Regions from separate parts of the Pseudoduganella sp. R-34 genome, predicted to be linked through region 1. Evidence: riboswitches for the same ligand, from Rfam matches in the RefSeq annotation. Region 1 holds a riboswitch; each other region holds the start of a gene.
The links. A riboswitch is a leader RNA that binds a small molecule or an ion and turns the genes downstream of it on or off. The one in region 1 is predicted to bind cobalamin.

Region 1 (10,292 bases):
CGCAGGCGACGGCCGAACAATTCGTTCTGGGTATTCCCCATCAGGAAGAGGTTGTTCGTCTTTTCATCGACCTCGAACGTCTTCTGCAGGCTCAGTTTGTCTGTCGTCAGGAAGTTGGCATCGACCGAGTTATAGAGCTTGCGCCAGTCGTCGATGTGGTCGCGGATGTAATAAGCATTCGGCTCCACCCATGAGCGCGGAACGTCCGAAATGTCCGTGCCGAAGTTCGAGTTGGTGGAGGAATACGCCGGGCCCAGCGAGGCGAGCGTGCGGCCCAGGTTGCCCGATTGCGTCCGGTTGGCCTCCGACGCCTTGCGGTCGTCAAAGCGCACGCCGAACTGGATCGTCTCCAGCGCACCCCAGTTGGCATCGTAGACGCCCGACAGGTTGGCCGTCGCGGCGCTGCCCTTGTTGCGGTTGGCGTTATCGTAGAACTGTGCAACATTCCACTTGGCCGGGTCGGTCAGGTCGGCATCGTTGTTGAAGTGGAAGGCCGTATTGTTGCCGCCGTCATTGAAGTTGACGTTGATCGACGGTGCAACGCGATCAATCCGGGTGGCCGTGAATTCCGAGTGATAGGTGCTGGATTGGTACGACAGGTCGCCTTCCAGCCTCAGGCGATCGCCAAGGTCCCACTTGCCGTTCAGGGCATATATGCGAGAATCGGTTGCCGACGTGGTGTAGTCGCCGCTGTTGAAGCCATAGACGTTATTGACTTGACGGCTCTTGATAACGTTGGTTCCCGGGTACGTCGTAATGGTCCCCGCAGGGTTGCTGCCGAGATCCCCCCACCAGTCAACAAAGCTGAACAGCAAGCGGTTGAAGGACTTGTCACGATAACCGTTGTACATCGATTCGAAGGTGTAGACCGAATCGGCGTTCGGTTTCCACTGCAAGGCGATATTGGCGGCCGGACGCTTTCGCTCCCCGTGGGTGTCGCTCTGGAAAACGGCGTCACGCGCGAGGTAGTAAGGATAAGCTTTGCCGTTGAAATCCAGCGTTGAACCCTCGGCCATCGGCAAGCCGGCATGGGTGCCTGGCGTCCAGATCTTATTATCGAAGATGCGCTGCAACGGGATGTAACCTGGGGGAACTTCGCCGGCATTGGGGCTGGTGAACGGCACCATGGCGCCCGGGGTCACGCTTTCATTGCGGTAATTCGTCTTGTTGACCGACAGATTGACCAGGGCGCCGATTTCGCCGACGCCGGTTTGCCAGCGGTTGCTTAACATGCCGCTGAGCTGCGGGTTCGCCTTTTTCGCGGGATCGAGATAGGTTTCACGCACCGACAGCGAAGCTTTTGGCCCCTTGAAATCGAACGGCCGCAGCGACTTGACGTCAACCTGGCCTGCAATGCCGGTGTCCAGCTGGCTGGCGTCGCGCGTCTTGTAGACGTCAATTTGGCGCACCAGGGTCGAAGGAATGTCCTGGAGCGCGACCTGGGTGCCCGACGCGGTAAAGATGTTGCGGCCGTTCCAGGTGGTTTGCACGTCCGGCAGGCCACGGATGGACAAGGTGCCGACTTCGCCGCCGGAACGGTTGGTGACCTGGATCCCTGTCACGCGCTGCAGCGCTTCAACGACATTATTATCGGGCAGCTTGCCGATGTCTTCGGCAACGACCGATTCCAGAACCTGGTCGCTGGTGCGCTTGATCGCCAGGCTCTTGATCATCGATGCCTTGACGCCGGTGACGATCACGGTCGCGTTGTCAGTCGCCTCCTTCTTTTCGGCGACGACGTCAGGATTGGCCTGGGCGGCTTCCTGCGCCCAGACCGATGCGCTGCTCAGCAGGCCAGTGGCCAGCATGCAGGCGACGGTGGTTTTCAAATTTAACTGGTGTTGCATTCGCGGTCTCCCTGAGTTGGTTTTTGTTAAAACCGAATGTAGGGGATCAAGCGGGATGCAATCCAATTAAATCTTTTCCGACTTTAATACCAGTTTTGATATCGAGCAGCGGCGCGGCCCAGAGGAGAAAGCACGTTCGTGCCTCTTCCCGACCGCCCTGCCGGGGTGGGTTGTAGTCTTGTAGCAACAGCCTTTAGCTGCCGCGTTCGACGTCGTCGCGTTCCTGGCGTTTGGCGTCGGGCAGCGATTCGACATGGTCGACATCGATATCGCCGCCATCCGGGGCCGGCGTATCGCGGCCGACGCTGGCGCGTTCGCCGGTGCCCTGGGCATCGGAATCACTGTCGAGTTCAGTGTCGCCGGGCCCTGGCGGGCGCGCGCCTTGCAGGTCGCTGCCGGAATCGGACGAATCGCTGGGGCCAAGGGCCCCGGTGCCATGGCCCTTGCTGACTTCGCGGTCAGGCTGGGCTGGCATATTGTCCGGGTCGAGGGTACTGGTTCCTGACATGGTGTCCTCCTGTTTCCAATAATCTAACGAAAACAGGGGCCAAGCGGCGCAGTGTTGGAAGTTGCCAACACTATGTTACATGGGCAATAAAGCTGAAACATCTTCGGCCGTATCCGGCTCGCACCAAATTTCCCCTTTAAGTATAAGGTTTTCCCAATATGTAACTTTCAAAAAAGACGCAACCCGAGCGTCACCGAAGCTTTCGTTTGGGGTTTGATACAGATCAAAAAGGCATTTACCTTAGGTCAACACTAGTACAATTCAGGCTTGAACAAATTGCACAGGAGTGCCTGCAGAATGAGTAGTTTTGACGCAACCAATAAGCGCCTGAAAAATATTCATACTCGCATCCCGGAATTCCCGGAAGACCTGGTACGCCTGCTGCGCATGACCTATCACGTCCAGAAACGCATGAAGGACCTGGCGAATTCGGTGTTGCGCAAGTATGACCTGGTCGATGCCAGCTACATGGTGCTGGCGGTGCTGTATGGGTCGGAGAATGAAACTTCGACGGCGTCCAACCTGGGCGAAGCCTGCATGGAAAAGCCGGCCAACCTGACCAGGGTCTGCAACGACCTGGAAGCGCAAGGCCTGATCACCCGCGGCAACCGCCCGGGCGACCGCCGCTGCGTGATGATTACCCTCACCGATGCCGGCCGCAACCTGATCGAGCAGGTGATGCCGGAAGTATGGTCGCGCACCACCCGCGCTTACGACGGCTACAACGGCGACGATATCCGCGTGCAGGAACAGCTCTTCAAGCGCCAACTCGCCAACCTCGACGTCACAGCCTGATTAAAAAAATGGGGTACGTCCCCATTTTTTTTATTTCTGGGGCTTGGTGTGCTTCATTGCGTAGACCAGGTGCTGCCACCAGTGCTCGCGTGACTGCACGCTCAGCATGCACTGGCGGTCGATCTCTTCCTTGAAGACGCGGTCGCGGCATTGCATATTGGCCAGCGCATTGCGCTGGTTTTCGGCATTCACCACGGCCACCACGAGCCAGAACACCAGCCCGGACAACAGGACCACCAGCGTCCAGGCAAAATGGTTGACCCAGGTGCGCTGCACCAGGCCGGCCTCATCAGGGGCCGACTCCCGGAACGCACGCATCACGCCTTCTTCACGTTGATCCATGTCTTACTTCTTGGTCGCTGCAGCCTTGGCTACCAGGTAGTCCGCAACTGCCAGGGCGGCTGCCTGGGACTGGTCTTCCGGCTGGCCTGGACGACCGGCCATTGATGGGGAAGTCACGTAACGGCCATCGATCACCAGGGTTGGCGCACTGTCCACCTTGTACTGGGCGATGATGGTCTCCATGCGCTTCATTTTAGACTCGACGCTGAAGGATTTGTAGACGCTTTCGTACTTGGCCTTGTCGACGCCGGCGCTTACCACCACGGCGGTCACGTCGTCCTCGCGCATCAGGCGCTTGTGCTCTTTGTGGATGGCGTCAAACAGCTTCTGGCTGGCTGGTTCCAGCGTGCCCATGGTTTCCAGGGTGACGTAGGCGCGTGCCAGCACGTCTTTTTCACCGCGGGCAAAGTGGATGCGGCGGAAGTGGATCTTGTCGGCGTTCTGCTTGACCCAGGCCGACATGCGCGGTTCGAGCGCATTGCAGTGCGGGCAAGTGAACATGAAGAACTCGACCACCTCGACCTTTTTACCCTGGGCTTCGGTGCGCACCGGGGTGTCGAGAACCGTATAGTCAACGCCTTGTTTCGGCTCGGCGGCATAGGCGCCGGCAGCGGTGAACATCAGGGCGGCAGAAGCAAGCAGCAGTCGCAGCAAACGCATGGTCATCCTTACAGGTAAATGGTAAACGCCGCGAGATTACCATTTTTTGCGCGCCGTGATCAGCCCCGTGGGCCAAAAAGGCGCCAACGGGGCATTTTTAAGCCTGTTTTAAGCGCTTAAAAGTCGTAGCGTGCCGATACTTTCAGTTGACGGCCACTGTTCGGGTAGATGCCTGCGCGGCAGCTGAAGGCTTGGCTGAAATGCTCCTTGTCGAACATGTTCAGCGCGGTCACAGCCAGTTCCCATTGGCCGAACTTGCGCGCGTAGCGGCCATCGACCACGGTGTACGCCGGCATGCGGGCGTCGCAGCTGTTGTCGAAATCGCTGCCGTAGCGCTGTTTGCCGACGCGCTGCACGCCGATGTCGGCGCTCTGGCCGTCGGACGGCAGCCAGGCCAGGCGCACGGTCAGGATGTTCTTCGGCACCAGCGCCAGTTCGCGGCCGGCGTTCGGACCGGAGCGGAACTCGGCATCCACCTGCTGGAAGTGGCCCTGCACCTGCCATTCCGGCGCGAAGCGGTAGCTGCCATCGAGCTCGAAGCCCTTGCGCTGGGTTGGCGCCAGGTTGGTGTTGGCGCCGAACATGCCTGCGGTCGGGTCGTAATAGATCTCGTTGTCCAGGTTGTGGCGGAAAATGCGCGCGTCAAGCTTGGCGGCGCCCTGCGCATAACCAAGGCCGATTTCAGCATCGTGCGAAGTCTGGGTTTCCAGCGGCTTGTTGGCCTGCGGAGTGAAGCCGTTCTCGTCGGAGTTGGCGACGCGGTAGCTCTGGCCAATCTTGGCCCACGCTGTCAGGCCCGGCGCGGCAAGCATGCTGCCCTGCACTTCCCAGGCGTTGTTGGCTTGCTTCACGCTGTAGGTGGCGGTGGTGAATGGCACTGGATCGATCGAATCCTTGTCGAACAGTTCGCGGCGCACGCCGGCGGCCAGGCGGAATTGCTGCGGGCCGGAGAACTTCATTTCGTCGCGCAGGTAGAAAGCCTTGCTGCGCTGGCTGGCGTCGGCGGCGGAGAAGGACGCGGTGGTGACGCGGTTCCAGCGGCCGAAGTCAAAGCCGGCGACCAGTTCATTCAGCATGCCGTCGAACTGGCCAAGGTGGCGCACGCGCGGCGAGAACTGGGTCTGCTTCGTGTCGTAGGCGGAGCTGGAAACGCCCCATGGACTGAAATAAGTGGCTTCCGCTTCCTTCTTGCGATGCGACAGCTCCGCAGCCAGGTCGAAGGCGCCTACCATGTGCTCCCAGGCGGCGGTATATCGGTCGCTATCGAGCTTGCCGAAATCGTTCGGGGTCAGGGTCTGGCGCGGATTGGCGTTGAATTGCGCTTCCGTCAGGCTGCCGGCGAAGCGCTGGTCCTGTCGCGCGATGTCGGCACGCAGCGAGAAGCTGCCCACGCCGGTGCTGAATTTCACGCCGCCGTCAAGGCGCGACTGCTTGAATTCATTGTTGTCGCGGTAGTTGTCGGAGCGCTGGTGGCCGGCCGACGCGTCGAAGGCAAAGCCGTCGAAGCCCTGTGCCACGCTGGCGCGCACCTCGCCGCTGTCAAACTGGCCCAGCTCAGTGAACATATTGCCGCTGCGCTCGCCGGCTTGCGGGCGCTTGGTGGTGATCTGGATCACGCCGCCGGTGGCGCCTTCGCCATACAGCACGCTGGCGCCGCCGCGCATGATGTCGATGCGCTCCACCATGTCGATCGGAATGGTGGACAGGGTTGCGCTGGACAGCTCGTTTTCGTTCAGGCGCACGCCATCCAGCACAATCACCACGTTCTGGTCGCTGTTGGTGCCGAAGCCGCGCAGGTCGAGGCCGAAGTCGGGGCTGCCGGTCAGGCTCTGGCGGCCGTACACGCCGCCGATCTTGCGGATCGCCTGGTTGACGTCGGACACGCCGGCGCGGCGGATGTCGGCCGCGGTGATGGTGGTGGCGCCGATCGGCAGCAGCGACGGATCGCTGGCGAAGCGGGAACCGGAAACGACAACGGTGTTCGATTGGGCTTGGGCCGCTGCGGCAAAGCACAGGGCAACCGCTGCGGCAACGGCGCAGCGCGAAGTGATGAAGGTCATGGCAAATCAGTAGAAAGAGTATCCGCCTGCGTCCCCGCAGCCGGAATCCACAGAAGACGAACCCTGCGCGGGCGCGCTTCCACCTCCCTGGCCGGTATCCGGGCTGGCAAGACTGACCGGGCCACCTTCCTGCAGCAGCAGTGGCTAATTGGCGCGGCCTGCCGTCTCAATGACGGCGCTTGCGTACCGTTGCGGGGGCAGCACATTGCGTTTCCCGTTTAACTGCCTCCATGAACAGGAGGCGGGCACCAAGGCGCCGCCATTATACGCCGGTTAAAGTTGGCATAAAAGTTTGGCAATCGGCCGCCACCCGGGCTATATTTTGGTGTTGCAAAAAACCTAATGGAGTCTTATGCGCATCACTCACCTTTTGGCCGCGGCCGCCCTGTTGGGCGGGGTCGCGGTCCAGGCCAGCCTGTGGGCCGGTGGCGCGACGTCCGCCACCGTGCCGGAAGCCGGTAGCGGCATCGCACTGGCGCCAGCCAAGGCGGCCGCCGTCATGCAGCCCAGCGCTCCCGGCGCCTGGGGCGGCATCCGCACCGGCCAGGAGGCCACGTTGTCCGACCGCGTGGTGGACTACCAGATCGAAGCCAGCCTGGACCCGGTCAAGCACACCATCGACGGCAAGCAGCGCCTGACCTGGCGCAACCGCAGCGCCGAACCGGTGCGCAGCGTCTACCTGCACCTGTACCTGAATGCCTTCCAGAACGGCTACAGCACCTTCCACACCGAGGAGCGCAAAACCGGCAGCGGCATTCGCAACAGCGCCCTGAGCAAAGATGGAGAATGGGGCTACACGGAATTGCGCAGCGTGCAGCAAGGCGGCGCCAAGGTGCCGTGGACTTTCGTGCATCCCGACGGCGGCCCGGCGGCCGACCAGACCGTGGTGCGCCTTGACCTGCCGCAGGCTGTCGCAGCGGGCGCCAGCACCACGCTCGATATCGCCTTTTTCGACCAGCTTCCGCGCGTGATGGCGCGCAGCGGCTACTTCGACAGCTTCCACCTGGTGGCGCAATGGTTCCCCAAGATCGCCGTGCTGGAACTGCCGGGCGAACGGGGCGCCACCGCGGTGCGCTGGAACGCGCATGAATACCACGCGGAATCCGAGTATTACGCGGACTTTGGCAGCTATGACGTCAAGCTCACCGTCCCCAGGGAATATACCGTGGGAGCCACCGGCGAACTGCAGGGCGCCCCGCAGGAAAAGGACGGCAAGCTGACCCACCATTTCGTGCAGGGCGACGTGCACGATTTCGCGTGGACCGCCGACAAGCGCACTGCGGCACCGCTGACCGGCACCTGGACCGGGCCCGGCAGCCCGCAAGTGAAGATCACCGTGCTTTATCCGCCGGAATTCGCATCCAACGCGGCGCCTGCCTTGCAGGCCACCAAGGATTCGCTGGACTACTTCTCGAAGACCCTCGGCCCCTATCCGTACAAAACCGTGACTGTGGTCATTCCTCCGCATAACGCCAGCGAAGCGGGCGGCATGGAGTACCCCACCTTCTTCACTGTCGACAACTTTGCCGGCCTGAAGCCGGGCACGTTCGCATCGGCGGCGCTGGATTTCGTCACCATTCACGAATTCGGCCATGGCTACTTCTACGGCATCCTCGCCAGCAACGAGTTCGAAGAGCCGATGCTGGACGAAGGCCTGAACGAGTACTGGAACCAGCGCATGCTGCGCGATACGGGCCGCAAGGCCTACCTCACGACGCCGTTCCTGCGCGCGATCGGATTTGCGCCCACCATCAAGGGCTTCGAGTTCGAACGCCAGGGCACGCCGCGTGACGAGCCCTCCGATCCGCTGGGCCAGAATGCCTATACCCGCCTGCAAGGCATTGGCCCGGTGTATTCGCGCACCACCCTGGTCATGCACGACCTGGAAGCGCAGCTGGGCAAGGAAACCATGGAGCGCGCCTTCAAGGAGTATTACCGCCGCTGGAAATTCCGCCACCCAAGCGTGGCTGATTTCCGTGAGACGCTGGCAGAAGTCAGCGGCCAGCGCCAGCTGGTGGAAACCGTCTTCGCGCAGCAGGTCTACGCCACCACTCGCGTGGATGACCGCATTTCCTCCTTCAGCAGCGAAGAGGTGCTGCCACTGCCGGGCCGGCAAATGAAGGGCGGCAAGCTTGCCGACTTGAGCGAAGAGCAGGTCGACCAGCACGTCGAACAACTGCGCGATGCATGGGAAAAGGCCAACCCGGAAGCCAAGCCGGGCACTGGCCCGTTCCCCTACCTGACACGGGTCACCGTGCGCCGGCGCGGCGCCGATGTCTCGCAAACACTGGTGGTCACCTTCGCCGATGGCAGCAAGGAGACCGTGTTCTGGGGCGGCGAACAGCGCTGGCATACCTACGAGTGGACCAAGCCCGTGAAAGCGGTATCCGCCCAGCTCGACCCTGAGGGCAAACACCTGCTCGACGTCAGCAAGCTCGATGACAGCCGCACCCTGAAGAAGGACGGCAGCGCGTCGCGCCGCTGGACCGTCGACCTGGCCGCCATCATCCAGACCCTGCTCTCTTTCATCGCCACTGTATGAAGCTGACAACCAACCTCAAACACGCCGGCCGCGCCGCCCTGCAATGGCGCCTGATGCTGATCTGGCTGATCGCCATGCTGCTGCCGACAGCCCTGCTGGCCCTGCCCATCTGGAATAGCCTGGCGCCGCTGCTGGACAACTCGGTGCGCGCCCCCGAACTGGCGCGCGCGCTCGACGGCCTCGCTTTCACCGACATATCCGCCGAACTGCGGCGCAACGCCGTTTCGCTGCAAGCCGGCGGCATCGCTGCCTTGGTCCTGACCCTGCTTCTGTCGCCGTTCCTGACCGGCGCCATCGTCACTGCCGGCCGTGCGCAGCAAACCGCCACCTTGCGCGAACTGTGCGCAGGCGGGGTCGCCGAATACCCGCGCATGTTCCGCATGCTGCTGTGGGCGATCGTGCCGCTGGGCGTGGTGTTTGCACTGGGCGGTGCGCTGGCGGAAGCTGCCGAGAACTATGCCGGCAAGGCGGTACTGGAAGCCGATGCGGCACGCTGGCAGCTGGCAGCCACGGTCGTCACAGCCCTGCTGGTGGCGCTGGCCAACCTGACGCTCGATGCCGGGCGCGCCCAATTGGCGATCGACCGCCGCCGCACGTCTGCCGTCAAGGCCTGGTGGTGGGGCGTCAAGCTTCTCTTGCGCCGGCCCGCGGCCATGCTGGGCGCCTACACGGCGCTGACTGCGGGCGGCCTGCTGCTGGCGGCCGTGCTGGCAGTGGCACGGCTGAATGTGGCCGGCAGCAATGCCGCGCTATTGGTAGCTGCGTTCGTGCTGGCACAGCTGATCGCCCTGGCGATGGCGTGGATGCGCGCCGCCCGCCTGTTTGCGCTGATGTCGCTGTCTGCAACGAATCGCTGACCAGAGTATATTGGTGGGCATGACTACCTTGCCCACCTTCTTCCTGTCCCACGGCGGCGGCCCATGGCCCTGGATGCGTGACCAGTTCGGCAACGCTTACGACCAACTCGATGCATCGCTGCGCGACTTGCCGCGCCAGGCCGGCGGCAAGCCGAAGGCCTTGCTGGTCGTCACCGCCCATTGGGAGGGACGCGACTTCCTCGTTTCATCGTCGGCCAGGCCGCCGATGATCTACGACTACGGCGGCTTTCCGCCGCATACCTACCAGATCCAGTACCCCGCCCCCGGCTCGCCGGAACTGGCCGAACGCGTGGCAGAACTGCTTGCCGGGCGGGCGCGCCTCGATCCGGAGCGCGGTTTCGACCATGGCACGTTCAGCGCCATGTATCCCGCTTTTCCTGAAGCCGATGTGCCGATCGTGCAGCTTTCGCTGCGCCACGGCCTGGACCCGGCGGAGCACCTGGAGATTGGCCGCTTGCTGCGTCCTTTGCGCGACGAGGGTATTTTGGTCGTCGGCAGCGGCCTGAGTTTCCACAACCTGCGCGCGTTCAACGCCGCTGGCGCAGAGGCTTCACGCCTGTTCGATGCGTGGCTGCGCGAGACCATGGCGGCAGCACCGGGTGAACGCACGGCGCGCTTGCTGGAATGGGAACGGGCGCCTGCCGCGCGCATGGCGCATCC
Region 2 (10,292 bases), 1.9 Mb from region 1:
TACGTGGCCGGCGACGGGGTTGGCACGGTAACCATGCCCGGCCTCGGGCTGGAGGTAGGCGGTCCGGCGATCAACCCGGTACCGCGCCGTAACATTGCAGACAACCTGCGCGAAGCCGCGCCCGCCCTGCTGCAGGAACATGGCATCGAGGTCACCATCAGCGTGCCGGATGGACAGGTGATGGCCAAGAAGACCACCAACGCACGCCTGGGTATCCTGGGCGGCATCAGCATCCTCGGCACCACGGGCATCGTCAGGCCCTATTCGACGGCGGCGTGGCGTGCCAGCGTAGTGCAGGGCGTGCAAGTGGCTGCGACCACCGGCCACGAAGTGGTTGCGCTGACCACCGGCGGCCGCACGGAGACCTTTGCCATCGCCACGCTGCGCGCAGAGCGTCCCGAGCTGCCGTCCGCATGTTTCGTCCAGATGGGCGACTTCCTGCGCTATGCGCTGGACGAAGCCGCTTCGCAGCGTATCGGACTCGTGGTGCTCGCGGTCATGGTGGGCAAGCTGACCAAGATCGCGCAAGGCGAAACCATCACCCACGCCAACCGCAGCGAGGTCGATACCGACCTGGTGGCGGAGATCGCGCGCCGCATCGGCGCCACGCCCGAGGACTGCGCCGCCATTGCAGCAGCCGAAACAGCGCGCTTTGGCGCCGAACTGATGGTCGAACGCGGCCTGGGCGACGCCTTCCACCATGCGCTGGCCCAAGCCGCCATCGATACCCTGACCGCGCCCGAGCGCTATGGCCGTGCATTCCAGCTGCGCGTGCTGGTGTGCGATTTCAGCGGCAACCAGGTCGCCGACGTCTGGTCGCCGCCTGCGCTGCCACAAGAGAGTCCTGCCGACGCAAGGCGCATCGGCATTGACCACATCCTCGATATCGACCCCGAGCCAATCCCCGAATAGACCCATGGATACCTGTTTAACTGATCCCAATCCCTGCCGCGTGATCGGCGTGCTGGATGACGGTGCCGCAAGCCTGAATGCAACGGCGCTGGCATGGCTGCGCAATGCCGACGTGGTGATCGGCGGCGCCCGCACTCTCGCGCTGCTGAAGAATGAGTTCAAGCCTGGCGCCATCTGCCGCGACCTGACTGCACGCCTGAAAGAGGTGCCGGAATGGGTGCGCGCCGCGCGTGCCGACAACCTGTGCTGCGTGGTGCTGGCCACCGGCGATCCACTGTGCCATGGCATTGCGCCTTACCTGGCGCAACACCTGTGCGTGCAGGCGCTGGAAATCTTGCCCAACCTGTCGACGCTGCAACTGGCTTGCGCACGCATCGGGTTGGCCTGGCAAGATGCGCGCATCGTGTCGGTTCATGCCCGCGACGCCGGCGAATGGTCGCGCGGCAGTACGCCTGGTCACGGACTGTACGGACTGGCCCAGGCGCTGCGCCAGCATGCGCGCCTGCTGGTGCTGACCAGTCCTGACAACGGTCCGGACCGCATCGCCCGGCTGCTGCTGGCTGAAGGCCTGGGCGACGATTTCCACATGGCAGTCGCAGAGAACCTTCTGCAGCCAGAGGAACGCGTACTGGCAGAACTTAGCCCGCGTGAAGCGGCTGGCATGCAGTTCGCCGCCCTGAGCGTCGTGTTGCTATGGCGCGTAACGCCGGTGCCAAGCCCTGTGCGATTCGGCCTGGCGGACGCGGAATTCGAACAGCGCCAGCCGGAGAAGGGCCTGATCACCAAGCAGGAAGTGCGCGCCGTCAGCCTGGCGCGGCTCCAGCTTCGAGCCGACAGCCTGGTATGGGATATCGGCGCCGGTTCCGGCTCGGTAGGCCTGGAAGCGGCCCGCTTGTGCCCACAGGGGCACGTGTTTGCCATCGAAAAGAACGAGGAAGACTGTGCCATCGCAGGTCGCAACCACGCTGCGTTCGGCGTGGCCAATTACAGCCTGTACCACGCCAAGGCACCCGATGGCCTGGATGCCTGGCCCGATCCGGACGCCGTATTCATCGGCGGCTCGGGCGGCGAACTCGCGGGATTGATTACCGGCGTCCTGCGACGCTTGCGTCCCGGCGGCACGCTGGTGATGAACTTCGTAACGCTTGAAAACCTTGCCACGGCCACTGCCGCATTGCAGGCGCTGGAGGGCGACGGCGTCAGCTGGGACGTGCTGCAATTGCAGGCCGCGCGCAGCAAGCCGATCCTGCACATGCACCGCATGGCGGCCGAAAATCCGGTGTGGATCGTTTGTGCACGCCGTGCGGGAGGACCGGCATGAGCGGTACCTTGTGGGGGATTTCCCTCGGCCCCGGCGACCCGGGACTGATCACACGTGCAGCCTGGGAAGCGCTGCAGCGGCGCGATGCAATCTGGGTCTACCCGGCGCGCAGCGGCAGGACGCCAAGCTACGCATTCGATATTGTGCAACGCGCCGGCCTTGCGCCGCCCGACAAGCATGAATTGCTGCTGTTCCCCATGACGCACGACGGCGAAAAGCTCGCACGGGCCTGGATGAAGGCTGCCGAAACCGTGCTGCCCTGGCTTCGCGCGGGCCGCGACGTGCTTTTCCTCGTCGAAGGGGACGCCAGCACCTATGCGACCTTCGGCCACCTGGCGCGCACGGTGCGGGCTTTGGACGAGCGGGTACCCGTGCAAGTCATCGCCGGCGTCAACGCCTTCACCGCCGCCTGCGCCGAAGTGCCTGTGCCGTTCGCAGAACAGGATGACACGGTCGCAATCGTGCCGGCGGCATATGGCATTAGCGCCATCGACCGCCTATTGCCGGACTTCGACACCCTGGTGTTGATGAAGGTGAAGCCCCTGCTCGATGAACTGATCGACTGGCTGGAGCGCAAGGACTTGCTGGCAGGTGCGCACTTCATTGAACGTGTCGGCGCTCCGGACGAGCGTCGCTTCAGCGGCGCCGAGATCCTGGCGCTGCGGGGCACCAAAGTCAGCTACCTGTCGCTGCTGATCGTCAAGCATGGACAGCGCATTCGCGGTGAGCGCATCAAGGGCTGCCTCAAGAAAGCCGGCCCTCAACCATTAACCCTGGAGTCTGCATGAGCAGCTTATCAATTATCGACACAGCGGCGCCGCGCTTATGCCTGGTAGCCATCACGAAGCATGGCGCAGCACAGGCTGCACGCCTGGCCGCCGACCTGCCCGGCGCCGACATTTGCACTTCCGCCAAGTTCGCGGCGCAATTTTCCGGCCTGCCGAATGCGGTACGCGCCTACGACGGCGCGCTGCGCGATGAAATCGGCCCCTTGATTGAAGGCTACGACCAGATCGTGTTCTTCGTGTCGCTTGGCGCCGTGGTGCGCCTGATCGCCCCCCACCTGCGCAGCAAGGACGAAGACCCCGGCGTGATTGTGGTGGACGACGCCGGCCAGTTCGTGATTCCGGTCCTGTCCGGCCACGTCGGTGGTGCCAACGAATGGAGCGAACGCGTAGCCGACTTGCTGGGCGCAGTGCCTGTGCTGACCACCGCGTCGGACGTGGGCCGCACCATTCCGGTCGATATCCTTGGCCGCCACCTTGGCTGGCGAGTGGAAGCGCCCAAGATCAACATCACGCGCGTTTCTGCGCACGTCGTGAACGGCGAACCGATCGCCTTCGTACAGGAAGCCGGCAGCCCGAATTGGTGGACCAGGCCGACGCCGCTGCCGGACAACATTCACTTCTTCAAGCACTTCGACGACGTACTGCTGGAGCGCTACACCGCGCTGCTGTGGGTAACCCATGCCGAGGTGTCGGAAGAACGCTGGAATGCCCTCCACGAACGACTGGTGGTGTATCGCCCGCCTCTGGACGGCGCAGCGTGAGCACTTTCACGATCGGCCTTGGTTGCGACCGTGGCGCCATGCTGCAAACGGTGCGTGAGGCCGTGCATGCAGCGCTGCGCGAGGCCGGAGCCCAACCCGGGCAGGTAAGCGCCGCCGCAAGCATCACGCTGAAACGCGATGAAGAAGCTTTGCTCGCTTTCGCCGAAGAAAATGGCTGGCCGCTGCACTTCTACGCACCGGAAGAATTGGCGGCCGTTCCGGTACCGAATCCTTCAGAAACCGTGCGCCGCTACACCGGCACGCCATCGGTAAGCGAGGCTGCCGCCCTGCTGGCCGCCGGCCCAGGCACGCCAATGACCGCCCTGGTGGTCGAAAAATTCAAACTCCGAGGCGTGGACAACCGCAATGTCACCGTCTCAATCGCAAGGAAGAATCCATGAACGCACAACTCGAACAGCCCGCCGTCGCGGGAAAGATCATGCTGGTGGGGATAGGCCCCGGCAGCGTGGACCACATGACACAGCGCGCCCGCGACGCCATCGCCGAAGCCGATGTGGTAATTGGCTACGTCACCTACATCAAGCTGGTGGCCGACCTCATTGAAGGCAAGGAAATCATCCGCAAATCGATGACGGAAGAGCTGGACCGCGCCGTCAGCGCACTCGAAGCCGCGCGCGCCGGCAAGAAAGTGGCCCTGATTTCGTCCGGCGACGCCGGCGTGTACGGCATGGCCGGTCCGACCTACGAAGTGCTGTTCCAGTCCGGCTGGACCCCGGAAGACCCGGTGCAAGTGGAGATCATCCCCGGCGCATCGGCCCTGAACAGCTGCGCGGCCCTGGTCGGCGCACCGCTGACCCACGACTTCTGCGCGATTTCGCTGTCCGACCTGCTGACGCCCTGGCCGACCATTGCCCGCCGCCTGGATGCGGTGGCGATGGCGGACTTCGTTGTGGCGCTGTACAACCCGAAAAGCGGCCGCCGCACACGCCAGATCGTCGAAGCGCAGCGACTGTTCCTGCGCCACCGCCGTGCCGACACACCAGTTGCCATCGTCAAGAGCGCCTACCGCCGCCGCGAAAATATTGTCTTCACCACCCTCGACAGCATGGCCGACGCCGACATTGGCATGCTCAGCACTGTCCTGATTGGCAACAGCAACACCTTCGTGCGCAACGGCCTGATGGTAACGCCGCGCGGCTACGCCAACAAGTACGACATGCAAGAGGGTGGCGCGACGCGCGAAGGTGAGCGTGCAGGCCGTTCCCTGTCGACAGGCCTGCTGGGATGGCTCGATACGCTGCGCGCCGAACACGAAGCCGGTGCCAGCATTGAAGAACTGGCAGCGCAGTACCGACTGCCCGCCGACTATATCCGCTCCACGCTCGACGAGCCGTGGGAAGCCGAGACCAGCACCGAAGCGGAAGGGAGCGAAGCATGAGCGACACCCCGGTAAAACCAAAGATCAGCAGCTACCACCGCCACCTGCTGATTTGCACCGGCCCGCGCTGCACTGCCGACGGCCAGTCGCAGGCCCTGTTCGACAGCCTGGGCGACAAATTCAAGGCAGCCGGCTTGAACGAAGGCGAACTGCGCGTGAAGCGCAGCAGGGTAAGCTGCTTCGCGGCCTGCAAGGGCGGCCCGATCGCCTGCGTCCAGCCGGACGGCACCTGGTACTACAATGTCACTCCCGAGAACATGGACCGCATCATCGACCAACACCTATGCAATGGACAGGCCGTTGAGGAAATCGTGTTCCATCAACAGTGAGAGTAGAAGTGCAAAGCAGTTTTGACCAGGCAGCGATTGATGCCGTTTATCGTGTAATTGCCGAACGGCGTGACGTACGCCACTTCGTACCTGGCGCAATCGATGAAGACCTCCTCATGCGCTTGTTGGCAGCTGCGCACCAGGCGCCCAGCGTCGGCCTGATGCAGCCCTGGCGCTTCATCCGCATCCAGAGCCCCGAGCTGCGCGAGCAGATGTATCGGCTGGTCGACGAGGAACGCCAGGCCACCGGGGCCGCTCTCGGCGACCGCAACGAAGAGTTCATGCGGCTGAAGGTCGAAGGCATCCGTGACTGCGGCGAAGTGCTGGTGGCAGCCCTGATGGACCATCGCGAAAAGCACATCTTCGGCCGCCGCACCTTGCCCGAAATGGACCTGGCCTCGGTCGCCTGCGCTATCCAGAACATGTGGCTGGCCGCCCGCGCGGAAGGCCTTGGCATGGGTTGGGTGTCGCTGTTCGATCCGCTCAAGCTGGCAGCCTTGCTGGGCATCCCCGATGGCGGCAAGCCGGTCGCCATTATCTGCCTGGGTCACGTCGCAGGCTTTTACCCCAAACCGATGCTGGAACTCGAGGGATGGGCCATGCGCGGCAAGCTGGCCGACCTGGTTTATACCGACAGGTGGCAGGATAACAACAGTGCATAGCGTATAATCGCCGCCGTTTGGTGCCTCGCGCGCGTTCAAGCGTGCAGTTAAACGGGAAACACATGGCCGTGCTGGTTCAGCCGGCAGGCCAGGGTGTGCTGCCCCCGCAACGGTAAGCAAGCATCGTTCTCCAACGAAGGCCGTCTACACAAGCCACTGTGCGCAAGCATGGGAAGGCAAGACGGTTTGCCTTGCCAGCCCGGATACCGGCCAGACAGGTGGTGCACGCATCGGCGACGATGCGCGCGCTGTTCGGTCGCGCTCACGGGGAGGTGGGCGGGATTGCCGATTCAAACATCCATAATGAAAAAGAAACTGATCCCCATGGTCGCGGGGGCCTTGTGCGCTGTCGCGCAGGCACAAGAGCAAGAGACACCAGCCAGGGTGTACGTCGTTGGCCATCACTATGACAATGGCATTCGCACTTCCGACGCTGCCAGCGAGGGAACCATCACTTCGGCACTGATCGCCAACCGGCCTGCATTGCGGCCCGGCGAGATCCTTGAATTCGTGCCGGGCATGATCGTCACCCAGCACAGCGGCGACGGCAAGGCGAACCAGTACTACCTGCGCGGCTTCAACCTGGACCACGGTACCGACTTCGCCACCTTCGTCGACGGCATGCCGGTCAATATGCGCACGCACGGCCACGGCCAGGGCTATACGGACCTGAATTTCCTGATTCCAGAACTGGTTGGCCGCATCCGCTACCGCAAAGGCCCCTATTACGCAGACGAAGGCGATTTTGCATCGGCCGGCGCCGCGCATATGGGCCTGTCTGATAAGCTGAACGAAAATTTTGCATCGCTGACCGTCGGCGCGGATAACTATCGCCGCGGCGTAGTGGCGAATTCCACCGAGGTTGGCAACGGCAACCTGCTGTATGCACTCGATTTCGGCCACAACGACGGCCCTTGGCAGATGCCGGAAGCGTTCCACAAATCGACGGGTGTGCTGCGATACAGTTCGGGCAACAGCGCGGAGCGTTTCAGCATTACCGGCATGGCGTACAAGGCCGGCTGGCACGCGACCAGCCAGATCCCGCTGCGCGCGGTACAGGACGGACGGCTGGATGAATTCGGTGCGGCCGATCCGAGCGACGGCGGCCGCACCGCGCGCTACAGCCTTTCCGCCGAGTGGCGCAAGCGCGCGGGCGACACGCTGACGGAGGCGCACGCCTATCTGGTACGCAACGATCTCTCGCTGTACAACGACGTCACCTATTTCCTCGACGATCCGGTCAACGGCGACCAGGTGCTGCAGACGGAACGCCGCAAGATGACGGGTTTCGACCTGACCCAAACCTGGTTCGGTCAACTCGGCCAACGCTCGATGGAGAACAACATCGGCGTGCAGGGGCGCTTCGACCGCATTGCGCCAGTCGGGCTGTACGCAACGACGCAGCAGCAGGTGCGGCACCCGATCGCCGAATCGCGTGTTACCGAAGCGAGCATGGCCGCATGGTTCCAGAACACAGTGCAGTGGACGGACTGGCTGCGCTCCATTGCCGGCGTCCGCTACGACAGCTACCGCTTCAATGTCGGCAGCTCTATCGCGGAGAACAGCGGGAAGGTGAACGATCACATTGCATCACCCAAGATCTCCCTTGTGCTCGGGCCCTGGAGCAAGACGGAGTTCTTTGTGAACTACGGAGAAGGCTTCCACAGCAACGATGCGCGCGGTACCACGGCACGCCTGTCGCCACGCGAACGCGAGCCTGTCGATCCTGTCACGCCGCTGGTGAAAACGCGCGGTGCGGAAGTCGGCGCCCGCAGCGAGTTCGTGACCGGCCTGCAAAGCTCGGTCGCACTGTGGCGCCTGCGTTCCGGGTCCGAACTGGTATTTTCCGGCGATGCCGGCGACACGGCGCCGAGCCGAGCCAGCAAGCGTTCCGGCGTCGAGTGGAACAATCACTACGCCGCGACCAAGCACCTGCTGCTGGACTTCGACCTGGCCTATTCGCGTGCGCGCTACACCGAGTTCGACGCCGCCGGCGACCGTGTGCCGGGCGCTGTCGAGAAGGTGGCTTCGTTTGGCGCAACGCTGAACGACATCGGCCCATGGTCCGGCGCGTTCCAGCTGCGCTATTTCGGTCCGCGGCCGCTGATGGAGGACAACAGCGTTCGCTCGTCCAGCACGGCTATCGCCTACTTGCGCACCAGCTATCGCTTCGACCGCCGCTGGCAGCTGACGGCCGACGTGTTCAACCTGTTTGACCGCAAGGCGAGTGATGTCGACTACTACTACGCCTCACGCCTCGCGGGCGAACCGGCAGAAGGCGTGTCCGACATCCACTGTCACCCCGGCGAACCGCGCACGGTGCGTTTGACTTTGCGCGCCGTGTTCTGATCCGCCAGCCCGGCCAGATATGCGCACAGCATATCGGCCAGGCCGCCAGCGTAAGCCTTGATCTCCTTATCGGTACGGGGTTCCTGGGAAAACTGCTGGCCGACGGCGCTGAGAGTATCCATCACCAGGTCGCTTGCCAAGGTACGCTCCGCATTGGTGGCATTGGGCAGCACCTGGTCGATAAAGGTCCGGAACATCCGGTCGCCGGAGGCTTTGGTTTCGATGGCCTCCGGCGCGTCGCGGTAAAGCGGCGCTGCATCGTTAAGCGCGGTGCGCACCGCCGCTTCTTCACATTCCGAGCGCACAAAGGCATGCACCAGCTTACGCAAGCGCTCCAGCGGCGGCTTTGCTGCATCCTGCAGGATTTCCGACAGCATGGCCGACGTTTGCTGCCACTCGTCGCTTTGCAGGCGGAACAGGATCGAAGCCTTGTTGGGGAAGTACTGGTAGATCGAGCCCACGCTCACCCCCGCTCGCTCCGCCACGCGCGTTGTGGTGAAGCGGCGGGCGCCTTCTTTCGCCAAAACCTGAATAGCTGCCTGCAGAATTGCGCTGACGAGGTCATTGGAGCGGGCCTGTTTTGGCCTTCTTCGCGAGGAAACTCGGGCGTTTTTGCTATCGGTCATGGCGGGTCCTGGGAACGCGAATATGAAATGTGAAGGATTCTTCATATTATTCCTGCTCTTACACAAGAAAGGAATACCCCCATGATTACCCTGACATCCGCACCTGTCGCGCCCCTGCTGAACCGCCTGTTTGACGAAGCCAAAAGCACGCGTGTGCCCGCCATCGCCGCCTTCGCCGCTCTGCCGGAAGAGGAGCGCGTGCGCATCATGAGCAGCAAGACCGGTTATCGCGAAATCTACGCGGACCTGAAAGATGCCGCGATCCCGGTGTCGCGCGAGACGGGCCTGCTGCTGTACATGTTGGCGCGCAACGCCAAGGCAAACGTGATCGTCGAATTCGGCACCTCGTTCGGCATCTCGACCCTGCACCTGGCTGCAGCCCTGCGCGACAACGGCGGCGGCCTGCTGATCACCACGGAGTTCGAGCCATCCAAGGCACAGCGCGCCCGCGAGAATCTTGAGGCAGGCGGCCTGCTTGACCTGGTTGAAATCCGCGAGGGCGACGCACTGGAAACCCTGCGCGCCGGCTTGCCGGAACAGATCGATCTACTGCTGCTTGATGGCGCCAAAGGCCTGTACTTCGACATCCTGCGCCTGGTGGAACACCGCCTGCGTCCCGGCGCGCTGATCATCGCCGACAATGCAGATTACTGCCCTGAGTACATGTCGGTGGTGCGCGAGCCGGACGGCGACTACCTGTCCTTGCCGTTGCCCGGCGACGTTGAACTTTCGATGAAGCGCAACTAAGTCACGAAGCGTCCGCCCACTCCATCGAGCGCTGCACCGGGGAAGTAGCGGCTCAGGCGACCGGTATTGCAGAGGGACTTGTGCTTTCATTTGATCGCTGTCGCCGCAGCCCTGATTCTGATCAGCTATTCCCCGAACAGGATAGCGACATGCCGTAGCAAACGCATGCCAAGACATGGGCACCGACGTGGTCGTCTAAATACCCGCTTCGGGTTCGTGGAAAAAAAATTGATCATAATCGATCTTTTGCGTCATAAATGATCGTGTTTAACCTATAATTTATTTTATTATTGATCGCTTTAAATCGATCAAGTTTGAGCTAAAATATCGATCATGATCGATATTTTTACACTCGCATGGACATCAAAAAGTTACAACTTGGACAGTTAAGCGAGGCC
Region 3 (10,292 bases), 2.3 Mb from region 1:
GGGATTTCACGACAGACTTACGAAACCGCCTGCGCACGCTTTACGCCCAGTAATTCCGATTAACGCTTGCACCCTACGTATTACCGCGGCTGCTGGCACGTAGTTAGCCGGTGCTTATTCTTCAGGTACCGTCAGCAGTCGTGGATATTAGCCACGACCTTTTCTTCCCTGACAAAAGAGCTTTACAACCCGAAGGCCTTCTTCACTCACGCGGCATTGCTGGATCAGGGTTGCCCCCATTGTCCAAAATTCCCCACTGCTGCCTCCCGTAGGAGTCTGGACCGTGTCTCAGTTCCAGTGTGGCTGGTCGTCCTCTCAGACCAGCTACTGATCGTTGCCTTGGTGAGCCTTTACCTCACCAACTAGCTAATCAGATATCGGCCGCTCCAGGAGCACAAGGCCTTGCGGTCCCCTGCTTTCATCCTTAGATCGTATGCGGTATTAGCGTAACTTTCGCTACGTTATCCCCCACTCTTGGGTACGTTCCGATATATTACTCACCCGTTCGCCACTCGCCGCCAGGCCGAAGCCCGCGCTGCCGTTCGACTTGCATGTGTAAAGCATGCCGCCAGCGTTCAATCTGAGCCAGGATCAAACTCTTCAGTTCAATCTCTGTTTTTCGGTATTGCTACCGAGGTCACTCACTCAAAATACTGACGAAATCTCTTTCGAGATTTACGTTTATTTTGTGCGAGCGTTATAACGTATATTTTGAGCATCGAGCCCGAAGGCCCGGGCATATCGTCAAACGCCCACACTTATCGACTGTTGATTTTTAAAGATCGCTGCCTGTTTGTTCGACGAAGCGTTGTGTTCGTCAGCAGCAGAGAAGCGAGATTATGCGGTACAGCGTGCAACTCGTCAACCCCTTCTTTTTCTCGTTTCGCTTTACTGATTTGTCAGCGCTGCGTTGCGAGGGACAGAACTATAACCAAACGCCTGGTGTTTTGCAAGTAAATAGTTCGCCATCACGACTGCGCAAGCGATCCAGGCCGACCACAATGTATGCGTAAGGAAGTGGGCACCGCGCAGTTGCTGCACAAAGCCGACCCCTAATGCAAAGGCCATCGTCAAGGCGCCGACGCCAAAGGCCTTGCGCGGCTGATCCGGCCACCAGAAGGCCGACAATGCAATCAGCCACAAGGCGCTGGACGCGTGCCCGCCCGGCAGGCAGTGGCCCGCTTCGACACCGGCCGGCATCAGTTCGAGCAAGCGGATATAAGGCGCGTGGCCGCCATAGCGTTCCAGGTCCCACGGGCAGTGCGAGGTGCTGGCGCGCTTCAGCAGGCTCACCACGACCGGTACACTGATGGCCGACATGCCTAGAACCCTTACGCCCAGGCGCTGTGCAGGAACCCAATGCAGCTGCGGACGCCAGATGTCCCACAGTGCCAGCACCACGGCGCCGCCGGCCATGCATGACAGCAGGGCCTTGAGGATGACATGGTTGAATTGCTCGGTAAACCAGGTGTGCTGCAAAGGGAAGACACCACGCGCGCGGTCGTACACCAGGTCTGCCAGGCGCAAGTCAACGTCCGTGAACTGGCCGAGCAGCAGGATCAGGACGGCCGACGCTGCCAGCGCCAGCAATCCCCAGGATTTCTTAAGCATCATTGATACACGCATGGAACATGTCTAACTTGGGGTTGTAAACAGCGGTATTCACATTCAGCATGCCGAGCGTGGAATGGAATACGTTATCGTGCGAGAACGGCTGGCTGCTGCGCGCGGCCAGGCAGTTGCGGTCAAGGTGGAAGCGCTGGCTGAAACCGTCCGACAGCCACAGCATCATCGGCACCTTGCGCTGTTCCTCCGGCGAAAAGATGTACGGAGCACCATGCAGGTACATATTCTTCTCACCCAGCGATTCGCCATGGTCGGAGAAATACAGCATGGAAGCCGGCACCCCCGACTCTTTCAGCACCTTGATGGTCTTGTCGAGGAAGTAATCGGTGTACAGGATGGTGTTGTCGTAGGCTGCCGTGATTTGTTCGCGTGTGCACTGCTCCAGTTCATTGGTCTGGCATACCGGGCCGAACTTCTTGAATTCGGGCGGGTAGCGCTTCCAGTACGCAGGGCCATGGCTACCCTTCTGGTGCAGCACGATGACCAGGTCCCTCCTGGCGTCGCGGATCAGCTCCGGCAGTCCTTCGAGCAGGTGTTCGTCGTAGCACTCTTCGGAATTGCACAGCGCATTGCCGGCGACAGGCTTGGACATGTCTTCAAAGCGCACACGGTCGCACACTCCCTTGCAACCGGAATTATTGTCGCGCCAGATCACCTCGAGCCCGGCGTGCTGCAGCACGTCCAGCAGGCCTTCCTTGCTGCGCGCCTTGTCTTCCGAATAATCCTCGCGCGTGAGGTCGGAAAACACACAGGGGACCGAGACCGCCGTGGCAGTACCGCACGAGCTCACATTCGTGAAGTTGACCAGCGACTGCACTTGCGCCAGGCGCGGGTTGGTTTCGCGCCCATAGCCGTTCAAGGAAAAATTCATGGCGCGCGCAGTCTCGCCGACCACGATGATGGTCACCGTACGCTGGCTGGTGCCCGCCGCGGCCCACAAGCTGCCTCTGGCGGCATCCGTGCCGAGGGGCGCAATCACGGTCGCCGTCGCCCATTTGCGTTTGAGGTAGCTGTTCGTAGCCTGGAACACATTGGTAGGCGTCAGCATGAAGCGCAGTTCGCGGTGTTCGCGAATGGCCGGCGCCAGGGTTTTGAACAGCACGATCAACAAGCCGGCAGCAAGCAGCAGCGAACCGGCCACCAGCCCAGTATTGACCAGCACCTCGCGACGCAGGGAACCATAGCGCACCGGCAGCCGCCAGATCAGCCACGACGGGATCACGCCCAGCAGCAGCACCGATTGCACCAGTTTCCAGCTAAACAATTCGCCGGCTTCGCGCACATCGGTTTCCACCACGTTCTGCACCATGGAGGCATCGACCACGATGCCGTACTGGGACATGAAATAGGCCGTCAATGAGGACAGCAGCAATAGCGCGATCACAACAGGCTTGAACAGGCCGCGGAAATTCACCAGCGCCAGCACCCCGTTGAACACCAGCACCAGCAGCAGCGCGGATCCAAGATAGACCAGCAGGTTGGCGAGCTGGAACCCGCCCGTAGCCGACACGAAGCCCTTCCAGAAGCTGATGTTATAGATCAGGACCAGGAAGGAAGCTGTGGCAAGGGGAAGAAAGGCGGAATGAATGCGAGGAAATTTCATCCTCGCACGATAGCTTGCAGTAGGTAAAGGCTACGTCAAGGCGGCGTTAAGATTGCGTTAAATCAGCTGGGAAGCCGATGGAGAAACGGGTACCGCCGCCCTCGCGTTGCTGGACATGCAACTCGGCGCCAAGATACACACAGATGCGCTGCACCAGCCCCAGGCCGAGGCCGGTGCCGGACGAGGCGCCATCGCCTTCCGGGCCCGATTCGCCGCGCAGGCGCGCCAGCGCTGCCGCAGGCAGGCCTGGCCCGGTGTCTTCCACCACGATCGAACGCTGCTCCAGGCGCAGCACGACTTCGCCCCGCTCCGTGTAGGCGCATGCGTTGCGCAGCAGGTTTCCGATCGCGGCCTGCAGCAGCTCGCGCGAGCCGTGGACGGTGAAGTCGGCTCCATCCAGATAGCGCAAGGTGACCGGCTTGCCGGCCACCAGGGGCTGGCAACGCGTGGCTTCGTATTCCGCCAGCTCGGCAACCGACTGCGGCGGCGCTTCCAGGCCTTGCGGCGAACGGGCCAGGCGAAGCAGCACGCTGGCCACGTCGCTGGCTTCGCGCGCGGCGCGGTAGATCCGTTCGGCCGGCGCTTGCAAGCCAGGCTCGCCCTCGGTACGCGCGATCAGCACTTCCGCCGCGCCGCTGATCACGGTCAGGGGCGTGCGCAATTCGTGGCTTACGTCCCCGGTGAAGAAGCGTTCACGGTCAAGGAATTGCTTGAGCTCTCCGGTGCGGCCGGCAAAGGCGCGCGCCAGCACGCCCAGTTCGTCGTTGCGCTCAAGGCAGGGCAATTCTTCCTGGCGCTGTTCGACCGCCTGCGAGAGCAGCGTCATCGGCGTGACAATACGGTTGGCGAGGAAGCGCGCCAGCACCAGCGAACAGATGACAAAAGTGAGGAAGCCTGCAGCGAACATCGAATAGACCACGATCTCGATCGTTTCATATTCGCTATCGTGATCCACCACGACGAATTCCCCATGGCCATCGTTCCCGGCCAGCACGTGCAGGTCGGTTCCATCGACTGTGATCTCGCGCACGCCATGCGGCAGCCCGCGCAGCGAGCGCGGGATGTCGGCGCCGTGGTGGAAGGTCAGGCCGGCCGGCATCTGCACCGGCATGCCGCCGGTATGGCGCGGGGCGGCCCATAACGCCACTTCTTCCAGGCGCTCGTCGACCAGTTTTTCCTCGATGCCTTCCACTGCCAGGGCGGCAATAACGGCAAACACGGCGGAGACTGCGACCGCGAAGGTCATGTAGGCGCCGACGATGCGTCGGCGCAGCGAATCAGTTTTCTTCATCTGCGTTCACCAGCTTGTAGCCGATGCCCGGGATCGTGCGCAGCATGGCAAAAGGATAAGGTTTGTCCAGCGCCTGGCGCAGCGCATGGATGTGGGTGCGCAACGCGTCGCTGTCGGGACGCTCGTCGCCCCACACCTCATGTTCCAGCGCATCCCGCGTAACGACGCGCGGTGCTTCCTTCATCAGGCTTTTGAGGATGGTATAGCCGGTGCGGGTCAGCCCCAACGGGCGTCCGGCGCGGCGCACCTCGTAATTGACAGTATCGAAAGTCAGGTCGCCGAACTGCAGCACCGGCGCCGCTGCCTGCACGCCGCGGGCGCGCCGCACCAGGGCGCGCAGCCGGATTTCCAGCTCCACCAGTGAAAAAGGCTTGACCAGGTAGTCGTCGGCGCCGCTCTCGAAGCCTGCGACCTTGTCTTCCAGCGTGTCGCGCGCGGTCAGCATCAACACCGGCGTGGCCTTTCCAAGCTCGCCGCGCAGCTTGCGACACAGCTCCATGCCGTTCAGGCCGGGCAACATCACGTCCAGCACCACGGCGTCGTATTCATGCTCGGTTGCCAGCGCCAGCCCACCGTAGCCATTGGCTGCCGTATCCAGTACGTAGCCCTTGGGCTCAAGGAAGCCGTACAGGTTGGCGACAATATCCTTATTGTCTTCAATGATAAGTATGCGCATACGGGCATTATAATTCCGCGATGACCATCCCACACATCACCCCACTCAAAGACGAAGCGCTCGCGGCCCGGCTGGATAGCGCCATCAACAACAAGACCAAGCCACTGGGCAGCCTGGGAGCGCTGGAGGCGCTGGCACACAAGGTCGGCATGATCCAGCAGACCACCAGCCCGCAGCTGCGCGAGCCTGCCATCCTGGTGTTCGCGGGCGACCATGGGGTGGTGGCGGAAGGGATTTCCGCCTTCCCGCAGGATGTGACCTGGCAGATGGTGGAGAACTTCCTTGCCGGCGGCGCCGCCATCAATGTCTTCGCGCGCCAGAACGGCTGCGCGCTGAAAGTGGTGGATGCGGGCGTCAAGCATGATTTCGGGACGCGCGAAGGCCTGGTTAACCGCAAGATCGCCCCAGGTACCGCCAATTTTGCGCAACAGCCGGCCATGTCGGTGCAGCAGTGCATGGAGGCGATCGAGTGCGGCATGGACCTGGTGGCCGAGCTGCCGGGCAATGTGCTGGGCTTCGGCGAAATGGGGATCGGCAATACCACCTCCGCCGCCGCGCTGATGCATCGCCTGACCGGCACTCCGGTCGCCGATTGCGTTGGTGCCGGCACCGGCCTGGCGCCGGAAGGCGTGCTGCACAAGCAGCACGTGATCGAAGCCGCCATGGCCCTGCACGCCGATGCGCAGGGCGGGCTGCAGGCGCTGGCTGCTTTCGGCGGCCTGGAAATTGCGATGATGGTCGGCGCCATGCTGAAGGCAGCCGAACGGCGCATGGTGCTGCTGGTTGACGGCTTTATCGTCACCAGCGCCCTGCTGGTCGCGTCGCGCGTGCAGCCGGCGGTGCTGGATTACTGCGTGTTCTCGCATTGCTCCGACGAGAATGGCCACAAGCGCATGCTGGACTTCCTTGGCGGCCGCCCGCTGCTGAACCTCGGTTTGCGCCTGGGCGAAGGCACAGGCGCCGCGCTGGCCGTGCCGCTGCTGCATGCCGCCGTCAACTTCCTGAACCAGATGGCGACTTTCGAGTCGGCCCAGGTCAGCGAGAAGTCCGAGTAAGCGCCCATGCAGCAGTTGCGCCTGTTCTTCATCGCACTGCAATTCTTCACGCGCCTGCCTATTCCTCGCTGGGTCGGTTTCGAGCCGGCCTGGCTGCACCATGCCTCGCGCTACTTCCCTGCCGTGGGACTGGTGGTGGCGGCGATTGCGGGCGGAGTGTACGCGGCGGCGGCGCTGGTGCTGCCGCCGCTGCTTGCCGTGCTGCTTTCCACGGCCGCCGGCATCTATGCCACCGGAGCCTTCCACGAGGACGGTTTTGCCGATAGCTGCGATGGCCTGGGCGGCGGTCACACGCGCGAGCGCGTGCTGGAGATCATGAAGGATTCGCGCATCGGCGCGTATGGAGCCATCGGCATCGGCCTGATGCTGGCAACCAAGGTGGCGGCGCTGGCCAGCATGCCGAAGCTGGCGGTGCTTGGTGCCCTGCTGGCGGCCCATCCGCTGTCGCGCCTCATGGCCTGTTCGCTGATCTGGCGCATGGAGTATGCGCGCGCGGAGGGCAAGGCCAAGCCGCTGGCGCAGGAAATGCGCGGCGGCGAGTTCGCCATCGCGACGCTGACGGCCGCGCTGCCCGCGGCGGGCGCGCTGGTCGTGGGCTGGCTGCCGCCGGCTGCATTGGGCGCCGGCCTGGCCGGCATGCTGCTGGCGACGCTCTGGCTGGCGCGCAAGTTCCGGCAACGCCTGGGCGGCTATACTGGCGACTGCCTTGGCGCTGTCCAGCAATTGACCGAAGCCGTGTTCTACGTCGCGGCACTGGCCTGCATGTGGAACTGATCCTCGTCCGCCATCCGCAGCCCGATGTCGCGCCCGGCCTGTGCTACGGCAGCAGCGACATTCCGGCAGCAGCGGACGCCCTGGCCGCCGGCCACGCCGCCCTGGCGCCGCAACTGGCCAGCGCCCTCGCCCGCGGCTACCGCCTGTACTCCAGCCCCCTGCGGCGCTGCACGGCCCTGGCCTCCCTGCTGGGCGCCTTCACGTCCGACCCGCGCCTGGTGGAAATGGATTTCGGCGCCTGGGAGCTGCGCAGCTGGCCCGACGTCGCGCGCGCCGAGGTCGATGCCTGGGCCGCCGACCTGCTCGATTACCGCCCTGGCGGCGGAGAAACCGTGCGCGAGGTGGCGCGCCGCGTGCAGTCCTTCCTCGATGAGTTGCAGCACGACGCCATTGTCGTCTGCCACGCCGGCACCATGCGCCTGATGGCGGCCATCGCCGCCGGTGAGCCCTTGCAGCAGGCGGCCGCCAAGCCAAACCACATCAAGTATTGCGGGATCCTTCGCTTGTCCTGGCCAGCCAAGTCCGTATAATGGCGGGGTTTTGGTGCCCGCAATCGAATTCTCGAATGCAGTTAAACGGGAAACACGGCGCTGTCCCTGACAGCCAACGTGTGCTGCCCCCGCAACGGTAAGCAAGTGCCGCCTTCAATGTGCGGCAGCGACCTCCCGGCCACTGTGCGCAAGCATGGGAAGGCCAGGCCGCCAGACTTGCCAGCCCGGATACCGGCCAGACCAGGTGGGAACGCGCCCTGCGCCCGTTCCTGTTCATGCCGGCTTACGGGGACGTGGGCCGGCGGCTCGTTACGAAAGTTGTCATGTCCTTTCCCCTTACCCGGCAAGCGGCCATCGCGTCGCTGGCACTGGCCGTTGCCGCACCTGCCGTCGAAGCACAAACCCAGGCTGCCGTACTGAATTCCGTGCTGATCACCGCCACCCGCACGCCGCAAGCAGCACGCGACATCATCAGCGACACGCTCAGCATCGGCCCAGAGGAAATCGCGCGCAGCGGCGCCGGCTCCATCACCGAACTGCTGCAGCGCCAGCGCGGCATCGAAGTGAGCCGCAACGGCGGACCGGGCACCAATGCCAGCGTGTTCCTGCGCGGCTCCAACGGCAACCAGGTCATCGTCCTGATCGACGGCGTACGCATCGGCTCCGCCAGCAGCGGCGCGGCCGCCTGGAATGCCATTCCGCTGTCCGCCGTCGACCATATCGAAGTCGTGTACGGCCCGTTGAGCACCCTGTACGGCGCCGATGCCATCGGCGGCGTGGTGCAGATCTTCACGAAGAATGGCCACGGCAGCCCGGCGATCGATGCTGGCGTATTGGCAGGCACTTACGGCACCCGATCCGGCACCGCAGGCATTGCCGGCAGCGCCGGCGCCTTCAACTATGCCCTCAGCGCGGGCAAGGAACGCTCCGGCGGCTTCTCCGCCACACTGCCGGCCAGCTCCAGCTACAACAGCGATGACGACGGCTACGACCGCAAGCACGCCAACGGCCAACTGGCCTGGCAGGTCGCGCCCGGCCACGAGCTGGGCGTGCAGTTCCTGCATAGCGACCAGGAAGCGGATTACGATAGCGGCACCAAGGTGCGCGCCTGGAGCACGCAGAAGCTCGACACCGCCGCGCTTTACTCGCGCAACCGCCTGAGCGACGCCTGGCAGATGACGACGCAAGCCGCGCAATCGCGCGACAAGTCCGGCAGCTTTGCCGCCACCGCCAGCCAGATCGATACCAAGCAGACCCAGTTCAGTTGGCAGAACGATATCGCGCTGGGCACCGACAGCCTGCAGCTGCTGGCCGAACACCGCAAGGAAGAAATCGAATCCAACACCGCCGCCCTGGTGCGTGAGCGCAGCACCACTTCCTGGGCCGCCAGCTACAACATGAAGCGCGGCGACCACCTGCTGGCCGCCGCAGCCCGAAACGACGACAGCTCGCCGTATGGTTCGAAGAGTACCGGCTCGCTGGGCTACGGCTACCGCATCACGCCGGGCCTGCGCGTCAACGCCAGCTACGGCACCAGCTTCCGCGCGCCGACGTTCAATGAGCTGTACTACCCCGGCTACGGCCTGCCGGCCAATCGCCCGGAAGAAGGCCGCAACCGCGAAATAGGCGTCCACTTCGAACAGGGCGGCACAGCGCTGGGCGCCGTGGCATACCGCAACAAGCTGACCGACCTGCTGGTGAACATCGCCCCTTGTCCGCTGCCCGGCTTCCGCTTTGGCTGCGCCTACAACGTCAACCAGGCCACGCTGGAAGGCATCTCCCTGTCGGCACGCCAGCAGCTGGGCAGCAATTTCACGCTGTCCGCGAGCGCCGACCTGCAGAACCCGCAGGACGACGTCAGCGGCAAGCTGCTGGTGCGCCGCGCCAAGCGCCACGGCAACCTAGCGCTGGAATATACTGCGGGCAGCCTGAGTACCGGCGCCGAGTGGCAGCTTTCCGGCTACCGTTTCGACGATACGGCCAACCGCAACCGCCTGGGCGGCTACGGCTTGCTGAACCTGTATGCGGCCTGGGAATTCGACCGTTCCTGGACTGCCACCCTGCGCTGGAACAACGTGGCCGGCAAACACTATGAACTGGCGCGCAATTACGCCACCGCCGGTTCCACCGTGTATGCTGGCCTGCGCTTCAGCTACAAATAAATGAGATAAGCTGCCCGCTATGCATCCACTTTCCGCCAACCTGCGCATGCGCGCCGTCACCGTCATCATCCTGCTGGTGCTGTTATCGCTGGCCAGCCTGGTTGCCGCCGGCATGATCGGTTCGGTCAGCATTCCGCTGGCCGACATGCCTGGCGCGCTGCGGGAGTTCATCAGCGGGCAGCCTGCCTCATTGCCCGGCCACCTGCTAGGCCTGCGCGCCGAACGCGCGGCGACGGCTTTCGTGACCGGCGCCTCCCTGTCGCTGGCCGGCGTGATGATGCAGGCCTTGCTGCGCAATCCGCTGGCCGATCCTTATGTGCTGGGCATTTCGTCCGGCGCATCGGTGGGGGCACTGGCGGCATTACTGTTCATGTGCGCGGCGTGGATGGTGGATGCCGCCTCCTTCGCCGGCGCGGTCGTGGTATCGATGATGCTGTACTTCCTGGCGCGGCGCGACCTGCGCGGCGGCACCGCCGCGGAAGGCGGCACTGCCCTGCTGCTATTGACCGGGGTGATCCTGTCTTCGGGCTGCATCGCCCTGGTCACCCTGATGCTGTCGATTGCGCCGGAAAGCCGCCTGCGCACCATGGTTTTCTGGCTGATCGGCGACCTGT

Region 2: it holds a riboswitch for cobalamin, as region 1 does, so the genes downstream of both, ACN9MW_RS01565 (TonB-dependent receptor) here and ACN9MW_RS10245 (TonB-dependent receptor) in region 1, are expected to answer to the same signal.
Region 3: it holds a riboswitch for cobalamin, as region 1 does, so the genes downstream of both, ACN9MW_RS30750 (TonB-dependent receptor domain-containing protein) here and ACN9MW_RS10245 (TonB-dependent receptor) in region 1, are expected to answer to the same signal.

What each region holds. Positions count from the first base shown of each region.
Region 1 is NZ_CP184572.1:2,219,964-2,230,255, reverse strand. Features, by position in the region: gene ACN9MW_RS10270 (TonB-dependent receptor) at 1-1,847, opposite strand, end outside; gene ACN9MW_RS10265 (hypothetical protein) at 2,041-2,355, opposite strand; gene ACN9MW_RS10260 (transcriptional regulator, SarA/Rot family) at 2,653-3,150, shown strand; gene ACN9MW_RS10255 (hypothetical protein) at 3,181-3,492, opposite strand; gene ACN9MW_RS10250 (thiol:disulfide interchange protein DsbA/DsbL) at 3,496-4,152, opposite strand; gene ACN9MW_RS10245 (TonB-dependent receptor) at 4,269-6,212, opposite strand; cobalamin riboswitch at 6,285-6,480, opposite strand; gene ACN9MW_RS10240 (M1 family metallopeptidase) at 6,565-8,754, shown strand; gene ACN9MW_RS10235 (hypothetical protein) at 8,751-9,611, shown strand; gene ACN9MW_RS10230 (DODA-type extradiol aromatic ring-opening family dioxygenase) at 9,631-10,292, shown strand, end outside.
Region 2 is NZ_CP184572.1:325,727-336,018, forward strand. Features, by position in the region: gene ACN9MW_RS01525 (cobalt-precorrin-5B (C(1))-methyltransferase) at 1-912, shown strand, start outside; gene cbiE (precorrin-6y C5,15-methyltransferase (decarboxylating) subunit CbiE) at 917-2,233, shown strand; gene cobI (precorrin-2 C(20)-methyltransferase) at 2,230-3,021, shown strand; gene ACN9MW_RS01540 (cobalamin biosynthesis central domain-containing protein) at 3,018-3,782, shown strand; gene ACN9MW_RS01545 (cobalamin biosynthesis protein) at 3,779-4,183, shown strand; gene cobJ (precorrin-3B C(17)-methyltransferase) at 4,180-5,181, shown strand; gene ACN9MW_RS01555 ((2Fe-2S) ferredoxin domain-containing protein) at 5,178-5,510, shown strand; gene bluB (5,6-dimethylbenzimidazole synthase) at 5,519-6,172, shown strand; cobalamin riboswitch at 6,175-6,401, shown strand; gene ACN9MW_RS01565 (TonB-dependent receptor) at 6,476-8,521, shown strand; gene ACN9MW_RS01570 (TetR family transcriptional regulator) at 8,470-9,192, opposite strand; gene ACN9MW_RS01575 (O-methyltransferase) at 9,229-9,894, shown strand; gene ACN9MW_RS01580 (mobile mystery protein A) at 10,251-10,292, shown strand, end outside.
Region 3 is NZ_CP184572.1:6,708,474-6,718,765, forward strand. Features, by position in the region: rRNA gene ACN9MW_RS30710 (16S ribosomal RNA) at 1-607, opposite strand, end outside; gene ACN9MW_RS30715 (phosphatase PAP2 family protein) at 889-1,614, opposite strand; gene ACN9MW_RS30720 (phosphoethanolamine transferase) at 1,604-3,229, opposite strand; gene ACN9MW_RS30725 (sensor histidine kinase) at 3,276-4,520, opposite strand; gene ACN9MW_RS30730 (response regulator transcription factor) at 4,507-5,196, opposite strand; gene cobT (nicotinate-nucleotide--dimethylbenzimidazole phosphoribosyltransferase) at 5,217-6,251, shown strand; gene ACN9MW_RS30740 (adenosylcobinamide-GDP ribazoletransferase) at 6,258-7,025, shown strand; gene ACN9MW_RS30745 (histidine phosphatase family protein) at 7,016-7,555, shown strand; cobalamin riboswitch at 7,550-7,770, shown strand; gene ACN9MW_RS30750 (TonB-dependent receptor domain-containing protein) at 7,840-9,678, shown strand; gene ACN9MW_RS30755 (FecCD family ABC transporter permease) at 9,698-10,292, shown strand, end outside.